4 regions of the Streptomyces finlayi genome follow, and region 2 is predicted to be linked to each of the others. Evidence: riboswitches for the same ligand, from Rfam matches in the RefSeq annotation. Region 2 holds a riboswitch; each other region holds the start of a gene.
The links. Region 2 has a riboswitch for cyclic di-AMP ahead of F0344_RS02650 (M23 family metallopeptidase). Riboswitches for the same ligand answer to the same signal wherever they lie in the genome.

Region 1: it holds a riboswitch for cyclic di-AMP, as region 2 does, so the genes downstream of both, F0344_RS21790 (transglycosylase family protein) here and F0344_RS02650 (M23 family metallopeptidase) in region 2, are expected to answer to the same signal.
Region 3: it holds a riboswitch for cyclic di-AMP, as region 2 does, so the genes downstream of both, F0344_RS13415 (C40 family peptidase) here and F0344_RS02650 (M23 family metallopeptidase) in region 2, are expected to answer to the same signal.
Region 4: it holds a riboswitch for cyclic di-AMP, as region 2 does, so the genes downstream of both, F0344_RS06935 (M23 family metallopeptidase) here and F0344_RS02650 (M23 family metallopeptidase) in region 2, are expected to answer to the same signal.

Annotation. Positions count from the first base shown of each region.
Region 1 covers NZ_CP045702.1:4,711,138-4,715,342, forward strand. Annotated here, with positions in the region: gene F0344_RS21780 (cytochrome P450 family protein) at 1-598, shown strand, start outside; gene F0344_RS21785 (LysM peptidoglycan-binding domain-containing protein) at 704-1,711, shown strand; cyclic di-AMP (ydaO/yuaA leader) riboswitch at 2,002-2,174, shown strand; gene F0344_RS21790 (transglycosylase family protein) at 2,178-2,897, shown strand; gene eno (phosphopyruvate hydratase) at 3,231-4,205, shown strand, end outside.
Region 2 covers NZ_CP045702.1:528,771-532,975, forward strand. Annotated here, with positions in the region: gene F0344_RS02645 (SGNH/GDSL hydrolase family protein) at 1-432, opposite strand, end outside; gene F0344_RS02650 (M23 family metallopeptidase) at 618-1,574, opposite strand; cyclic di-AMP (ydaO/yuaA leader) riboswitch at 1,579-1,740, opposite strand; gene F0344_RS02655 (tyrosine-protein phosphatase) at 2,250-3,062, shown strand; gene F0344_RS02660 (DUF6126 family protein) at 3,076-3,249, opposite strand; gene F0344_RS02665 (helix-turn-helix domain-containing protein) at 3,315-3,923, opposite strand; gene F0344_RS02670 (aspartate aminotransferase family protein) at 3,994-4,205, opposite strand, start outside.
Region 3 covers NZ_CP045702.1:2,952,526-2,956,730, forward strand. Annotated here, with positions in the region: gene pcrA (DNA helicase PcrA) at 1-1,395, opposite strand, end outside; cyclic di-AMP (ydaO/yuaA leader) riboswitch at 1,654-1,818, shown strand; gene F0344_RS13415 (C40 family peptidase) at 1,817-3,004, shown strand; gene F0344_RS35740 (hypothetical protein) at 3,412-3,534, opposite strand; gene F0344_RS13420 (NUDIX domain-containing protein) at 3,877-4,205, shown strand, end outside.
Region 4 covers NZ_CP045702.1:1,520,531-1,524,735, forward strand. Annotated here, with positions in the region: gene F0344_RS06930 (GntR family transcriptional regulator) at 54-767, opposite strand; gene F0344_RS06935 (M23 family metallopeptidase) at 980-1,795, opposite strand; cyclic di-AMP (ydaO/yuaA leader) riboswitch at 1,809-1,976, opposite strand; gene F0344_RS06940 (M16 family metallopeptidase) at 2,198-3,580, opposite strand; gene F0344_RS06945 (M16 family metallopeptidase) at 3,607-4,205, opposite strand, start outside.

The DNA of each region.
Region 1 (4,205 bases), 4.2 Mb from region 2:
CCTCACCGAGAACGAGGCCGCCGCGATGGCCTTCATCCTTCTCTTCGCCGGTTTCGAGACAACCGTCAACCTGATCGGCAACGGGACGTACGCCCTGCTGCGCAACCCCGGCGAGCGCGAAAGGCTTCAGCGTTCGCTCGCCGCGGGCGAGACGGACCTCCTCGCCACCGGCCTGGAGGAACTGCTGCGGTACGACGGTCCGGTGGAGCTCGCGACGTGGCGGTACGCGACGGAGCCCGTCACGCTCGGCGGGCAGGAGATCGCCGCGGGGGACCCCGTACTGGTGGTCCTCGCGGCCGCAGACCGGGACCCGGAGCGATTCCGCGATCCGGACACCCTGGACCTTGCACGGAGTGACAATCAGCACGTGGGATACGGGCACGGCATCCACTACTGCCTGGGAGCGCCGCTCGCCCGTCTGGAAGGGCAGACCGCGCTGGCAACGCTGCTGAGACGCCTCCCTGACCTGCGTCTTGCGGTGGAACCTGACGATTTGCGATGGCGTGGCGGGCTCATCATGCGCGGACTGCGCACCCTTCCGGTGGAGTTCGCATCCGGATTGCCGTCCGCGCAAGGTGACACTCCGTCAACTCTGTGACTTTCACGTGATCTCCGCTGCATCGACTTGTGACACACGTTCGAGTCCCGCTAGGTTCACCGTTCACCACAGCAGTCACTTGTTCGTCACACGGAAGGCAATCCCATGGGCTCCGCGAACGGCAGACACCGCCGCCCTCGCCAGGCACCCGCCATCGTCGTCGCCGCAGGCGTGACGGGGTCGGCCATCGCCATCCCGCTGCTCGGCGCGACCGGTGCGCACGCCGCAGACGCCTCGACCTGGGACCGGGTCGCCGAGTGCGAGAGCGGCGGCATGTGGAGCGCGGACCTGGGCAACGGCTACTACGGCGGCCTCCAGTTCTCGCAGGACACCTGGTCGGCGTACGGTGGCTCGGCGTTCGCGCCCCGCGCCGACCTCGCCAGCCGCTCGCAGCAGATATCCGTCGCGGAGAAGGTCCTGGAGGACCAGGGCCCGCAGGCGTGGCCGAGCTGCGCGGTGATTTCCGGGCTCGCGCTGGACGGGGCCCTGCCGGGCGTCGACCCGGGCGGTCTGCCCTCCGCCGACCCTTCGGACTCGCTGCTCCCAACCGACGACGCCTCCGACGCCCCGTCGGGCGACGCGACGGACGAAGCGAACAAGAAGGATAAGTCCGACAAGTCCGGCGGGACCGCCGGGTCCGGTGAGTCGGACACGGCGAGTGAGTCCGACAAGAACGGCGAGACCGGCGAGTCGGGCGGGTCCGGCGACTCCGGCGCGACGGCCCCGCCGGCCACCACACCGACGCCCGAGGCGTCCGAGGCGTCCGCGATCCCGGACGGCACGGACCAGCGTGGCGGCAAGCACCGCGGCACGCCGGCCCCCGAGGCGAGCCTGGACGCGGATCAGGGCGGCGGGCGCGACTCGGGCCGGCACGCCTCGCGCGGTGGCGACCAGGGGCGCGACACCGTTGCGGTGAGCCCCGACGGCGACTACACCGTCCGGCCCGGCGACAACCTCTGGGCGATTGCTGACGCACAGAAGGTTCCCGGCGGCTGGACCGAGCTGTACGAGGCCAACAAGGGCGCGCTCGGCTCCGACCCGGACCTGATCCTCCCCGGCCAGAGCCTCGATCTGGGGCTGCCGGACGTCGCGGAGGACTCCAAGAGCAACTGATCCAATTCGGGAAAACACCCCAAATTCGGGGGTAGTTCAGAGGCCTATGTCCACTTATGCGTAAGTGAGACATGGGTCTCTTTGCTTCAACTGGCCCGGCATGTCCGGGTGATGCGTCTGTGGCCCCTCCGACCTGCGAAAACGTTCTTCCCTCCAGGACGACAAATACCCGAATGGCCGGTATGTCCCTCTTTGAATGTCGAGGGTGCCTGTGTTTACGGTCGGAACCGCTCGCACCGCGGGCCCCGTCGACCGTCACGCCGAATCCTGCCGTCGGTCGAAGGGAACAGACGCGTAAAGCGCCGTAGGCAGGAGCGGGGGACCCAGGTAAGCGCCGGGCCCGATCGTCGAAGGACGACTCAGGGACCGGCTTGGGGTGAAGTCGCGTGCTAGGACGTGCGACCGGGCAACTCACTTGGCCCGAACCCGACAGCTCACCTCGTAGGCGTCGGTGAGGAGAAGCTCCATGCTGATTTCCAGCAAGGCCAAGCACCGCCGCCCGTCCAGGGCCGTCCGTGTCGCCACGCTCGCCGGTGTCGCCGGCGCCGCGGTCGCCATGCCGCTGATGGGTGCGACCAGCGCCTCCGCCGCCTCCGTCTCCACGTGGGACGCCGTCGCCCAGTGCGAGTCCGGTGGCAACTGGTCCATCAACACCGGCAACGGCTACTACGGCGGTCTGCAGTTCTCGCAGTCCAGCTGGGCCGCCGCCGGCGGTACGCAGTACGCCCCCCGCGCCGACCTCGCCAGCAAGTCGCAGCAGATCGCCACCGCGGAGAAGCTTCTCGACATGCAGGGCCCGGGCGCCTGGGCCTGTGCCGGCGCCGGCAACCTGACCAACGACGGCGTGGACCCGGGTGTCGACACCGGCTCCACGCAGGAGAGCGGCGACGAGCGGGAGCCGCAGCAGCAGGCCCAGCCGGAGCGCCAGGCCGAGCAGCCCACCACGCGCAGCGAGCAGCGCACCGCGCCGAAGACCGAGGCGCCCAGGACGGTCACCACCCCGACCGGCGAGAAGGTCGAGAAGGGTGACGGCGAGTACAAGGTGAAGGCCGGCGACACTCTCAGCAAGATCGCCGCGAAGCGCGACGTCAAGGGCGGCTGGGAGAAGCTCTTCGACCTGAACGACGACATCGTCAAGGACGCCGACCTGATCTTCCCGGGTCAGCAGCTCCACCTGACGAAGTAGTACCTGGGACTCTCCTCCCCTCCGGGAGGGTGTCCGGCGGCATCCTCCCCGCCCTGCTCCCGACCCGGTGCGCTCTCCCCCGTGCGTACCGGGTCGGGGTCTTTTCCGGCCGGTGGAGTCCACCTGCCGACGTCGATCGTTCAAGTGTTGTGGTTACTCGTCAGTAATTTTCTGGACCTTTGCCCGTGAATGCATACCCTTGGGTCCTTTTTCGTCCCAGGGGACGGGCGCCCGGCTGGCCGATGGAGCCCGGCCGGATAGGCTCAGGTCGCAAGGCCACAGTGACCACAGTGGCCCTGCGCAACCAGTGTCATATCCAGAAGGAGATGCCTCGTGCCGTCCATCGACGTCGTCGTAGCCAGGGAAATCCTCGACTCCCGGGGCAACCCCACGGTCGAGGTCGAGGTTGGCCTCGACGACGGCAGCACGGGACGTGCTGCCGTTCCGTCCGGCGCCTCCACCGGTGCGTTCGAGGCCATCGAGCTTCGCGACGGAGACCCCAACCGTTACATGGGCAAGGGCGTGGAGAAGGCCGTCCTCGCCGTCATCGAGCAGATCGGCCCGGAGCTCGTCGGGTACGACGCCACCGAGCAGCGCCTCATCGACCAGGCGATGTTCGACCTGGACGCCACCGAGAACAAGGGCTCGCTCGGCGCCAACGCCATCCTCGGCGTCTCGCTGGCCGTCGCGCACGCCGCCTCCGAGGCGTCCGACCTGCCGCTCTTCCGCTACCTCGGCGGCCCGAACGCGCACCTGCTGCCCGTTCCGATGATGAACATCCTGAACGGCGGCTCGCACGCCGACTCCAACGTGGACATCCAGGAGTTCATGATCGCGCCGATCGGCGCGGAGTCGTTCTCCGAGGCCCTGCGCTGGGGCGCGGAGGTCTACCACACGCTGAAGAAGGTCCTGAAGACCAAGGGCCTGTCCACCGGTCTCGGTGACGAGGGCGGCTTCGCCCCGAACCTGGAGTCCAACCGCGCCGCCCTGGACCTCATCGTCGAGGCCATCAAGGAGGCCGGTTACGTCCCCGGCCGCGACATCGGCCTCGCGCTCGACGTCGCCGCGTCCGAGTTCTACAAGGACGGCGTGTACGAGTTCGAGGGCAAGTCCCGCTCGGCCGCCGAGATGACCGAGTACTACGAGGAGCTCGTCTCCGCGTACCCGCTCATCTCCATCGAGGACCCGCTGTACGAGGACGACTGGGCCGGCTGGAAGGTCATCACCGACAAGCTCGGCTCCAAGGTGCAGATCGTCGGTGACGACCTGTTCGTCACCAACCCGGAGCGTCTGGCCCGCGGCATCGAG
Region 2 (4,205 bases):
GGTGCCGACCCCGTCGGCCAGTTCGGCGACGGCGCGCTCGAAACGCTCGGCCACGTCGTCGGGGTCACTGCCCGGCCGCAGGATGTCGTTCCCGCCCGCGCAGAAGCTCACGAGGTCGGGAGCCAGTTCCTTGGCCCGCGGGACCTGTTCCGCGACGATCTGGTCGAGGAGCCGCCCGCGTACGGCGAGGTTGGCGTACCGGAAGTTGCCGTGCCGTGAGGCGGTGAGGCCGCTCCCCTCGTAGGGGGCCGGGAGCTGATCCGCCAGCAGCACCGCGAAACGGTCCGCCCAGCCGACGAAGGTCCCGTCGGGTCCGGGGTCGCCGACGCCCTCGGTGAAGCTGTCGCCGATCGCCGCGTACGACCCTATGACGCTCTTGACGCCGATGACGTTCTGGAGACCGCGCTGACTGAGTTTCGAATCGTCTGCCACAAGGTCGTATCCTGCACCCGCGAATGTGACCTACGCGACCGTAATAATGGGTTGACGGGTGGTGAGATAAACCACCCGGTCAGTTCTTGGTAAAGCCGGAATAAGTAGCGGTCGCCGCACTGCCCTGAGGACACGAGGAAGGGCGGTGCGCCGCCGCGCACCGCCCTTCCTCACTGCTGCTCGTCTCAGAGGGAGACGCCGTGCTGACGCAGGTACGAGACCGGGTCGACGTCCGAGCCGTAGCTCGGGCCGGTGCGGACCTCGAAGTGGAGGTGCGGGCCGCTGGAGTTGCCGGTGGAACCGGAGAGGCCGATCTGCTGACCGCCGGTCACCGTGTCGCCGGCCGAGACGCTGAGCGAGGTCTGGTGGGCGTACTGGGAGTACATGCCGTCCTCGTGCTTGATGACGACCTCGTTGCCGTACGAACCGCTCCAGCCGGCCGAGACCACGGTGCCGGGGCCTATGGCCCGGACACTGGTGCCGGAGGCGGCCTGGAAGTCGGCACCGGTGTGGTAACCACTGGACCACATGGAGCCGGAGGCGCGGTACGGCGTGGTGACGGTGGCGTTGGCCACGGGGGCCGCCCAGCCGGAGCTGTTGCCCTCCGAGGCGCCGGTGTCCGCCGGTGCGGCGGTCTCCACGGACGAGGAGGCCGAGTCGGAGGCCGTGTCCGCCTTGGGAGCGATGGCCTCGGGTGCGGCGCTCGCGGGGGCTGCGGCCTTCGGCGCGGTGGCCCTGGGAGCGACGGCCTTCGAAGGAGCGGCCTCGGCCGAGCCGGATGCCTTTGCGCCCAGCGTGAGTTCGGTGCCGGGGAAGATCAGGCTCGGGTCCTTGCCGACGACCTCACGGTTGTCCTTGTACAGCTTCTGCCAGCCGCCCTTGATCTTCTGCTCGGCGGCGATCTTCGACAGATAGTCGCCGGAAACCACGGAGTAGGTCTTCGGGGCGGTCTTGGACACGACGACGGGCGCGGTGTGCGCCGCGGCGACCGAGGCGGCGGCGGGCGCGGCCTGCTCGGCGGCGCTCGCGCCGGTGGCGCCGATCAGCGGGAGCGCGAGGACGGCTCCGCCGGTCCCCGCGGCGAAGATGCCACGGGCTATCGAGCCGGACTTCGTACGACGGTGCTTACCCTTTGCGGGCATGGGGCATTCCTCTCCGGCGCCTACGAGGTGAGCTGTCGGGTTCGGGCTGGAGATGCCCGGTCGCGCTGGCGCGACTTCACCCCGAGTCGTTCCGGAATTCTCCGGACCGGCGGCTTACCTGGGTCCCCCGCTCCTGCCACACGTGAGTGGATGCGGATTCCGGGCGGCGGCAGGATTAGGCGGTCCGTCCGGATTGACGGTGACCGTAAGCGAGTAAGGACGGCCGGAACAAGCCATGTCCGGCCTGCCGGAATGCGGGAATCAATTCCGGCACGGATTTACGGTCACACTCCGTGGATTACGGATCTTCGCATTCCGTGCGGCGGACGGAATGCCCGTCGGGAGGGCCACCACACACCGTCACGGATATGATCCCGCTCACCTGCCGACCACCATCTCGCCCATAAGCAGGGCATGTTCTGGCAAACACGCCAATACGGACACACCCCGCCCGCGGGGCGCGACGGACTCTCGAAAAGATGGCGCCCAAATCGGTTACATTGCCAGCATTTCAGACGATTCTCCCCGCCCAGGCCGTGCGGGTCGCGCCGGCAGAGGTGCCGCGTGCAACGACGACCTCGCGGCAAGATGATTGCCTGAGGAACCAATGTCGTATCGTCACATCCGTGCCCTCGTCGGCGAGCAGCGCCGACGCCAGACACTTCAGGAGCCACCGTGACGCAGCAGCTGCCGCAGGTCCCGCCGTCGCACACTGAGCTGACCGGTGTCCGCAACTTCCGTGACGTCGGGGGCCTGCCGACCGCGGACGGCCGCCGGGTGCGGTTCGGGCGGCTCTACCGCAGTGGTCACCTGGCGCACGCCACCGAGCAGGACGCGGCGTTCCTCAACGGACTCGGGCTGCACACGATCTTCGACTTCCGCAACGCCGCCGACCGCAAGCTCGACGGCCACGACGTGGAGCTGGCAGGCGTGCGCAACGTCAGCATCCCGCTGTCCGACCCGGCCGACGGCGCCGAGTTCTGGCGCCTGGTCCGGGACGGCAACATCGAGCAGCTGCGCTCGATCCTGGCGGACGGCAAGGGGGCGGACCGCATGATCGCCTCGTACCGCTCGATCATCAGGGACCGCACGGGCGAGCACAGCCGGATCCTGCACGCCCTGGCCGAGGACAGTGTCCCCGCCCTGATGCACTGCGCCGCGGGCAAGGACCGGGCGGGACTCTCCATAGCGGTGTCGCTGCTCGCCGTCGGTGTGGAGCGCGAGGCCATCGAGGCGGACTACCTGATGTCGAACGACGCCCACCGCCGGTACAAGGTGAAGCGCAGCGACACCTCGGCGACCGGGATGTCCGACGAGGTCATGGAGCTTCTGAACCCGCTCTTCGGTGCACGTGCCGAGTATCTGGCGGCGGCCTTCAGCACCATCGAGGAGACCTGGGGCGGCACCGAGCGTTACCTCGGCGAGGGGCTGAAGCTCTCCCCGGAGACGCGTGACCTGCTGCGGGAGCGCCTCACCGAGGAGGCCTGACCACTCCGCGGCGTCAGCGCTTGCCCGCCACCTCGAACAGCAGGTAGAGGAAGGCCGCGAAGACGTGTCCGGCGACCAGATAGGCGACCAGCCTGATCACCACGCCACGCGGGAACTTCCTCTCCTGTGTCTCGTAGCCCTTCCGGGACCTCGGGCTGAGCGGATCGTAGTGCTCTGAATCGGACATGACAGTCCTCTTTCTGGTGTCGGGGTCAGCCGTCCGGCCTCGGAGTCAGCCGTTGGCGCCGGTGATCAGCGGTGGTGTGGTCCGCTGCCCAGGCAGAGCTCGGCGACCGGGCTCTGCAGCAGGGTATGGAGGAAGAGCAGCTCGGCGCCGCCGCGGTCGGCGGCGGCGATCCGGTGCGGGGTCAGCGAATCGAAGTGCGCGCTGTCACCGGCTTCCAGGTCGTGCTCGGATTCGCCGAGGACGACCCGCAGCCGCCCTTCCAGGACGTACAGCCATTCCTCGCCGGGGTGGACGCGCACCAGATCGCCCTGTGTGCCGTACGGCACCTGGACGCGGAGCGCCTGCATGGCCCGGCCGGAGCCACCGGCCCGGCGGTACATCCAGCCGTCCGCCTCGGCGCCGGTGAACGGGCCGCCGCGGACGATCGCGTCACGTTGGGCCGGCGCCTCGCCGAGGAGCTCGGAAACCGTCGTACCGTAGACGCGGGCGAGTCCCAGCAGCATGGGCAGCGAGGGCTGCCTGCGGCCGGTTTCGAGCCGGGAGAGATGGGCGGGCGAGAGCCCGGCCCGCTGGGCGGCGGTCTCCAGGGTGAGGCCACGGCCGCGGCGCAGGTCGCGCAGGCGCGGAGCGACCCCGGGGAGTTCGCCGGCCGCCCCTCCGTCAGGAGGATTCATGCCTCCATTGGGCCAGGAATTTTCCTCGGAGGCAAACATTTTGCCTCCGAGGCAAACCCGGGCTCTTCGATCAACGGTGGGCGACGGCCTGCTTCACCAGGGTTCTGCCGAAGTCCCACATCAGCCCGCCCCCGCTGTGCGCGTCGTCCATCACCGCCGTGAAGGCGCTCACGAACCGCTCCACCTCCGGCTCACCGATGACCAGCGGCGGGATCAGCTTGATCACTTCGAGGTGGTCTCCGGACACCTGGGTGAGGATCCGGTGCTTCTGCAGCAGGGGCA
Region 3 (4,205 bases), 2.4 Mb from region 2:
GACCCGGAGGTAGGCCAGGACGTCGCGGACCTCCTTGCGCTCGTAGAAGCGCACCCCGCCGACGACCTTGTAGGGCAGACCGACCCGGATGAAGATCTCTTCGAAGACACGGGACTGCGCGTTCGTACGGTAGAAGACCGCGACGTCGCCCGCCTTCGCGTCGCCGGCGTCGGTGAGACGGTCGATCTCGTCGGCGATGAACTGCGCCTCGTCGTGCTCGGTGTCCGCGACGTACCCCGTGATCCGGGCGCCGGTGCCGGCGTTCGTCCAGAGGTTCTTGGGGCGGCGGCTCTCGTTGCGTTCGATGACCGCGTTGGCCGCGGACAGGATCGTCTGCGTGGAGCGGTAGTTCTGCTCCAGCATGATCGTGGTCGCGTCCGGATAGTCCTCCTCGAACTGGAGGATGTTGCGGATGGTCGCGCCCCGGAAGGCGTAGATCGACTGGTCCGCGTCACCGACGACACACAGTTCGGCGGGGGCCTCGGCCTCACCGGACGGGCCCACCAGCTCGCGTACGAGGGTGTACTGCGCGTGGTTGGTGTCCTGGTACTCGTCCACCAGGACGTGCCGGAAGCGGCGGCGGTAGTGCTCGGCGACATCGGGGAACGCCTGGAGCAGATGCACCGTCGTCATGATGATGTCGTCGAAGTCGAGGGCGTTGGCCTCGCGCAGCCGTGCCTGGTAGAGCGCGTACGCCTGGGCCAGGGTCTTCTCGAAACCGTCCGCGGCCTGCCCGGCGAAGGTCTCCTCGTCGATCAGCTCGTTCTTCAGGTTCGAGACCTTGGCCGTGAACGCCTTGGGCGGGTAGCGCTTCGGGTCGAGGTCCAGGTCACGGCAGACGAGCGCCATCAGCCGCTTGGAGTCCGCGGCGTCGTAGATCGAGAACGACGAGGTGAAACCGAGCCGCTTGGACTCGCGCCGCAGGATGCGTACGCACGCGCTGTGGAAGGTCATGACCCACATGGCGTTGGCGCGCGGCCCGACGAGCTGCTCGACGCGCTCCTTCATCTCGCCCGCGGCCTTGTTGGTGAAGGTGATCGCGAGGATCTGACCGGGGTGCACCCCGCGCTCGGCCAGCAGATGTGCGATCCGGTGGGTGAGCACCCGGGTCTTGCCCGACCCGGCACCGGCGACGATGAGCAGCGGCGAACCGGCGTGCACGACAGCGGCGCGCTGCTCGGTGTTCAGCCCGTCGAGCAGCGCGGCGGCGTCGATGACGGGACGGGGCGAGCCGTCGCGGTAGTACCCCTCGCGGGGCGGCGGGGGCGCGTCGAAGACGCCGCCGAAGAGACCCTCCGGCACCGCTTCGGGTGCGTGGTCCTCGGGGGGCGGCGGGGGCCCTTCCTCCGAGTTCTGGAGGCCGGTCAGGAAACTGTCGTCAAAGAGGCTGCTCATCGCTTCACGAGTCTAGGCGGCTCCACTGACACCCCGGGGCCGCATTCCTGAGGAGGCCCGGATCCATGCGCGTACCGAGACGGCCCGACCACACCCCGTGAGGGACGAGAGGCACGGTCCGGCCCCGCCCGCACGGATTCGCTCCAGGTCACGAACATGTATCGGGCATATCGAACATCAACCTTCACAGGGACACCACGGGTTGGCTAGCGTGCTGGATCGGGCGGCCCGTACCCCCTTGAGGCGAACCACGCCGAGCGGACGCCCACGCCGAATCCGGTCCGCCCCCAGGGCGTCCGGAACCGGGGACCCACACGCAGCACCGGGGTGAATCGGTCCGCGACCTCCACCTGGACCGTAGGGCAGCCTTCCGTTCCGCCCGAACCCGACAGCTAACCCGGTAGGCGGTCCACGGAAGGAGATGCCGGCCTTGGCATCGCATCGCAAGCCGCGCACCCGTGTGCGCACCACCTCACCCGGCCTCGGACTCACGACGGCGGCACTGGCCTCTGTGACTCTGCTCTCCACGCAGACCGCGACGGCCGCGCCCGCGACGCCCCGGCCCAGCGTCGAGGACGTCCAGAAGAAGGTCGACGACCTCTACCGGCAGGCGGGCGCCGCGACCCAGCAGTACAACAAGGCGAAGGCCGCCTCCACCGACCAGCGCGCCAAGGTCGACGGGCTCCTGGACGCCGCGGCGGAGCGGGCCGAGAAGCTGAACGAGACGCGCCGTGAGCTGGGCCGGTTCGCGGCGGCGCAGTACCGCAGCGGCGCGGTCGCCCCCACGGCCACGTTCTTCCTCGCGGACGACCCGCAGTCGTACTTCGACCAGGACCAGTTGATGGCGCGCATGACCAGCCAGCAGCAGAAGACCGTGTCCGACTTCCGAACGCAGCAGAGCGCGGCGGCGAAGAAGCGCGCCGAGGCCACCAAGAGCCTGGAGACGCTCACCGAGGCGCAGACCACGCTGCGCACCAGCAAGCAGCAGGTGCAGGAGAAGCTGACCGAGGCCCGCACCCTGCTGTCCGAGCTGACCGCCGAGGAGAAGGCGCGGCTCGCGGCACTGGAGCGCGAGAAGGAGGCGGAGGCCGAGCGCAAGGCGCAGGAGCTGGCCCGCCGGCAGGCCGCCGCGGCGGAGGCCGAGCGCCAGGAGGCGGCGGCGAAGGAAGCCGCCGAGGACGCAGCCCAGGAGGCCGGGCAGCCGGACACCGGAACCGGTGGCGGTACGGACACCGGCACGGAGACGGACAGCGGCTACGCGGCGAAGGCGGACAAGGTACTGGCGTTCGCGGCGGCTCAGATCGGCAAGCCGTACGTCTGGGGGGCGACGGGCCCCTCTTCGTACGACTGCTCAGGGCTGACGCAGGCGGCCTGGAGAGAGGCCGGCGTCGATCTGCCGCGCACCACCTGGGACCAGGTCGAGGTCGGCACCCGGGTGGCCACGGCGGATCTGCGGCCGGGGGACCTGGTGTTCTTCTATGACGACATCAGCCACGTCGGCATCTACAGGGGCGACGGCATGATGATCCACGCGCCGAAGCCGGGGGCGAACGTGCGCGAGGAGTCGATCTACTCCATGCCGATCTACGGGAGCGTGCGGCCGGCGTAGTGCCGTGCCCGGTCCCTCCCTGGCCGGGAGTTGCCGCACCGGCCGCACCGGCCGCTGGGCGATGTCGCGGACGAGGGTCCAGGGAGGGAGCGCGTGAAGACCGTGGACGAGGGGTTCGGCACGGCGGCCCGGTCCTGACCCCGGCCGGGACCGGCCGGGACCGCGGCCGGGACAGCGGCCGGGACAGCGGCCGGGACAGCTCAGGTCGGCTCAGAAGCCGTTGTCCTATCGATCTTGAGTGCGGTGTGATCGAAAGTGGCTGCCGGGGCGGGTGAATCTGGTGGTGTTCGTGCATGAAGACAGGGCCTCTGGTGCAGTTCGGAGTTGCTGAGACACCGAGCGACGTCAGCACCACCACCCGGACCAGCAAGAACCTCGACGAGAACCTCCCGCGCAGTCACGAACCGTTACCAGAACAGCTCCGCGTCGCGCAGTTCGGCAAGGACCCGGTCCGCTTCCTCACGCAACGCCTCAACCCGCTGCCGGGCACCCCGTTCCCGCTCCTCCAGCAAACCGACCACCGACGGCATCCCCGAACCTGCACGACCAAGACGACACGACGTGTCCTGTCTGCCACAGAACCCGCCACACCATGCCTGACCAGCAGAAAGTCAGCGATCAAGTACGGAAAGACAACAGCCTCTGACCGATCTGAGCTGACGTCCGCACGCGCTGTGCATCAATCAGTTGGCGGTCAGCCGGCACGCGAACCTCCACGTTCGTGCTATCCAGGAACACCGTGCACCGGCGCGAAGTAGACGATGCTCTGCGCAGCCTGTATGGAGAGCGCACCGTCGCCGAGGTCCATGAGGTGGACCATCCGGACGCTCGACCTCCCCGTCCAGCTCCGAGCAGGGCTCTACGATGGGCCGGTGACCGAGACTCTGCCTCCCGTAGGTATTGACCTCTTCGACGTGGAACGCCTCCAGCTCACGGAGGTCCCGGAGCCGCCGCTGTCACCTTCGGATCAAGCGGCGAGAGACCGCGTGTGGGACAAGGCGGTCCAGGCGAACCCGACTCTCTTCGACGGGCCTGTGGTGGCCTGTAGCGGGCTGGAGTGGGCCGGCCCGCGCACCGTGCGCCTTTCCTGGGTGCGCGTTACCTACCGGCACTACGCTCTGCGCCGTGTTCCCGGCGCCACCGCGCTGCCGTCGCTGTTCGTGAATATCCTTCAGACGACCGACAACGGCCGTGTGCTGGC
Region 4 (4,205 bases), 990 kb from region 2:
CAGCACGAAGAAAGCCCTTCGCGGAATTACCTTATTTGCATACGGCGCAATTGTTAATGCCGGACGCCCGCGATGTGTACGGGATGTTGCGAAGTGCTCACCCGCGACGGCGCGGGACCGGACCCCGGACGGCCGGGCCGGGCCGGGCGCCGCAGCCGATGGGCCGCCGCAGCCCGCTCCGCGTGCTGGACTGCCAGCGCTCTGGCCCGGTCCGCGTCCCCCCGGGCGACCGCGTCCACGATCGCCCCGCGCTCGGCCCAGGACTCCGCGGGACGCGCGGGCTGATCGACGGCGTACATCCAGGCGATCTTGTGCCGGAGCTGGGTGAGCAGCGCGATGAGGCCGGGGCTGCCCGATGCCTGCGCGAGCGTCTCGTGGAACCAGCCGCCCAGGGAGCGCAGGTCCTCGCCATCACCCCGCCGTACTCGCTCCTGACCCAGTCTGACGAGGCCGCGCAGCACCTTGAGGTGCGCCTCGGTGCGCCGCTGTGCCGCCCGCGCCGCACCGAGCGGTTCCAGCAGCATCCGGACCTCCAGGAGATCGGCGGCCTCCTGCTCGGTGGGCTCGGCCACGCATGCGCCGGCATGGCGGCGCGTGACCACGAACCCCTCGGACTCCAGCGTGCGCAGGGCCTCGCGCACCGGGACGCGCGAGACCCCGTAACGACGCGCGAGCACCTCCTCGGTGAGGCGGCTGCCGCGATCGAAGACACCGGAGACGATGTCGTCACGGATTGCCGTGCATACCGAATGCGCGGGAATGCGCATGTCCGAACCTCCGCCTTAATCCCCGCGAAACGCGGCCGATCGACGCCTGTTCTGCGACTCTATTGCAATGAGCCCGAATTTCCGACGGCAGAACGGAATCCAGGGATATCTTCTGACCCCGCGGAGCTTCGGCGGACAGAGTCCGGGTGGTACGCCGAAGGCCCCGGCGGGAAGCCGGGGCCTTCGTGAAGCGCGGGGACGCGGCGCGTGGATCAGACGTTCACACCGTGCGAGCGCAGGTACGCGACGGGGTCCATGTCGGAGCCGTACTCGGGGCTGGTGCGGGCCTCGAAGTGCAGGTGCGGTCCGGTGGAGTTGCCGGTCGAGCCGGAGATGCCTATCTGCTGCCCGGAGGTGACGCTCTGGCCGACGGAGACGCCGATCGAGGCGAGGTGGCCGTACTGGGTGTACGTGCCGTCCGTCATCCGGAGCACGATGTTGTTGCCGTAGGCACCGCCCCAGCCCGCCTCGACGACCGTGCCGGCGCCGACCGCGACGACGGACGAGCCGGACGCGGCGCGGAAGTCGACACCGGAGTGGCTGCCCGAGGACCAGAGCGAGCCACCGGACTTGTAGCCGGTGGTGACGTAGGAACCGGCGACCGGAAGGTGGAACGAGGTCAGCCGCTTGCGCTCGGCCGCGCGGGCGGCACGGGCCTCGGCCTCGCGGACCTCCGCGGCACGGGCCTTCGCCTTGCGCTCGGCCTCCGCCTTGGCCTTGACCCTGGCTTCCGCCTCGGCCTTGGCCTCGGCGACAGCCTTGGCCTTCGCCTTCGCGGCGGCCTCGGCCTGCTGTTCCTGGGCCATCGCCTGGGCGGCGATCTGGTCGGCGAGGGCGCCGTCGATGGCGATGACCTGGGTCAGGCCGGTGTCGCCGACGGTACGGGCCTCGTCCGCGGCGAGGGCCGGAGTGGCCATCCCGCCGATGACGCCTGTGGTGGCCAGTGCCGCGATGCCGGCGACGCGAGCGCTCTTGCGCGTCAGGCGGCTCGGGGCACGGTGCTTCCCGGTGGCACGGGTGAACGCCATGGAGGGGCTGATCCTTTCCTTCCTTCTCGCCTACCGGGTTAGCTGACGGGTTCGGAGCAGGAAGGTCTCCTACGGACCGTCTCCGCCCCGAAGGAGCGCAGACGTCCGATTCACCCCAGGGACTTCGTGGGTCCCCGGCTCCCCAGGCTCGCGCCTGACGGGGACTCGGCGATGGCTGCCCGGCGCCACGGACGCGGCATACACATGACGGACAGCGGAGCCGACGCTAAACGGGGCCACTTTCAATCACCAAACGGACAGGCTGATTTGTCGTACATCCCACAGAGCAGACAGGTAGCCTTCGCGCCAAAATCGGACAAAAGGAAGGGACCCTGATGGGCAATTTGCCCATCGGGGTCCCTTTGGCACGCTTTTGCAAATGTGTTGAAGAGTGGCCGGACGTCAGCCGCTGACGACCGACACCTCGCCGATTCCCAGCGCGCGGACGGGCTCCGCGATCTGGGACGCGTCACCGACGAGCACCGTGACCAGGCGGTCCACCGGGAAGGCGTTGACCACCGCGGCCGTCGCCTCGACCGTGCCGGTCTCGGCCAGGCGCGCGTAGAGCTGGGCCTGGTAGTCGTCCGGGAGGTGCTGCTCGACCTGGTCGGCGAGGGTGCCCGCCACGGAGGCCGCCGTCTCGAACTTCAGCGGGGCGACGCCCACGAGGTTCTGCACGGCCGTCTCGCGCTCGGCGTCGGTGAGCCCCTCGGCCGCGAGGGTCCGCAGGACCTTCCAGAGGTCGTCCAGCGCCGGCCCCGTGGACTCCGTGTCCACCGAGCCGCTGATGGCGAGCATCGCCGCTCCCGTACGCCCCGAGGGGGAGCCCGGGCCCGTGGAGCGCAGGACCTGCGCGAAGGCGCGTACGCCGTAGGTGTAGCCCTTCTCCTCGCGCAGCACCCGGTCGAGACGCGAGGTGAGGGTGCCGCCCAGGCAGTACGTGCCGAGGACCTGGGCCGGCCAGACGCTGTCGTGCCGGTCGGCGCCGATACGGCCGATCAGCAGCTGCGTCTGCACCGCGCCGGGACGGTCCACGACCACGACACGGCCGCGGTCGTCAGCGGTGATGGGCGGGACCGGACGGGGCTCGGCGGTGTTGCCCGACCAGTCGCCCACGGTCTCCGCGAGGAGCGCGTCCACATCGACCCCGGTGAGATCACCGACGATGACGAGCGTCGCGGTGGACGGACGGACGTGCGCGTCGTAGAAAGCGCGCACGGCCGCGGCGTCGATCCGCGCCACCGTCTCCTCGGTGCCCTGCCGCGGACGCGACATACGCGCCGTGGCGGGGAAGAGCTCCTTGGAGAGCTGCTTGGCCGCCTTGCGGGCGGGGTTGGCCTGCTCGTGCGGGATCTCGTCGAGGCGGTTGCCCACCAGGCGCTCGATCTCGCTCTCGGAGAAGGCAGGAGCCCGCAGCGCTTCGGCGATCAGACCCAGCGCCTTGGTCAGCCGGGAGACCGGGACCTCCAGGGAGACCCGGACACCGGGGTGGTCGGCGTGCGCGTCGAGCGTCGCGCCACAGCGCTCCAGCTCGGCGGCGAACTCCTCCGCGGAGCGCTTGTCCGTGCCCTCGGACAGGGCGCGCGACATGATCGTCGCCACCCCGTCGAGGCCCTCGGGCTCCGCGTCCAGCGGCGCGTCGAGGAAGATCTCCACCGCGACCACCTGCTGACCGGGACGGTGACAGCGCAGCACCGTGAGGCCGTTGGGCAGGGCGCCGCGCTCGGGCGCGGGGAAGGCCCAGGGCCTGGCCACGCCCGCCGTCGGCTGCGGGTGGTACTTCATCGCTACTCCAGTCACAGCGGCGTCGCTCACTGCTCGGCCCCTTCGTGCGTGGCGGTGCCGGCTTCGGCATCCGCGTCGGCCGGCGCTTCGACCGGTTCGTAGACCAGGACCGCGCGGTTGTCGGGTCGCAGGCACGCCTTGGCGGCGGCCTGGACCTCCTCCGCGGTGACGTCGAGCACCCGCTGCACGGCCGTCAGGGCCAGCTGCGGGTCCCCGAACAGGACGGCGTACCGGCACAGTTCGTCGGCGCGGCCCTCGACCGTGCCGAGCCGGTCCAGCCACTCGCGCTCCAACTGCGCCTGGGCCCGCTCCATTTCCTCGGGCGTGGGGCCCTCGGCGGCGAACTTGGCCAGTTCCTCGTCGACCGCGGCCTCGATTTCCGGCACCTCGATACCGCCGGACGTCTTGACGTCCAGCCAGCCGAGCGAGGGCGCGCCGGACAGCCTCAGCAGCCCGAATCCGGCCGCCACCGCCGTACGATCGCGGCGGACCAGCCGGTTGTGCAGCCGGGAGGACTCGCCGCCGCCGAGCACGGTCAGTGCCAGATCCGCGGCGTCGCACTCCCGGGTGCCGTCGTGCGGCAGGCGGTAGGCGGCCATCAGCGCGCGCGCCGGGACCTCCGCGT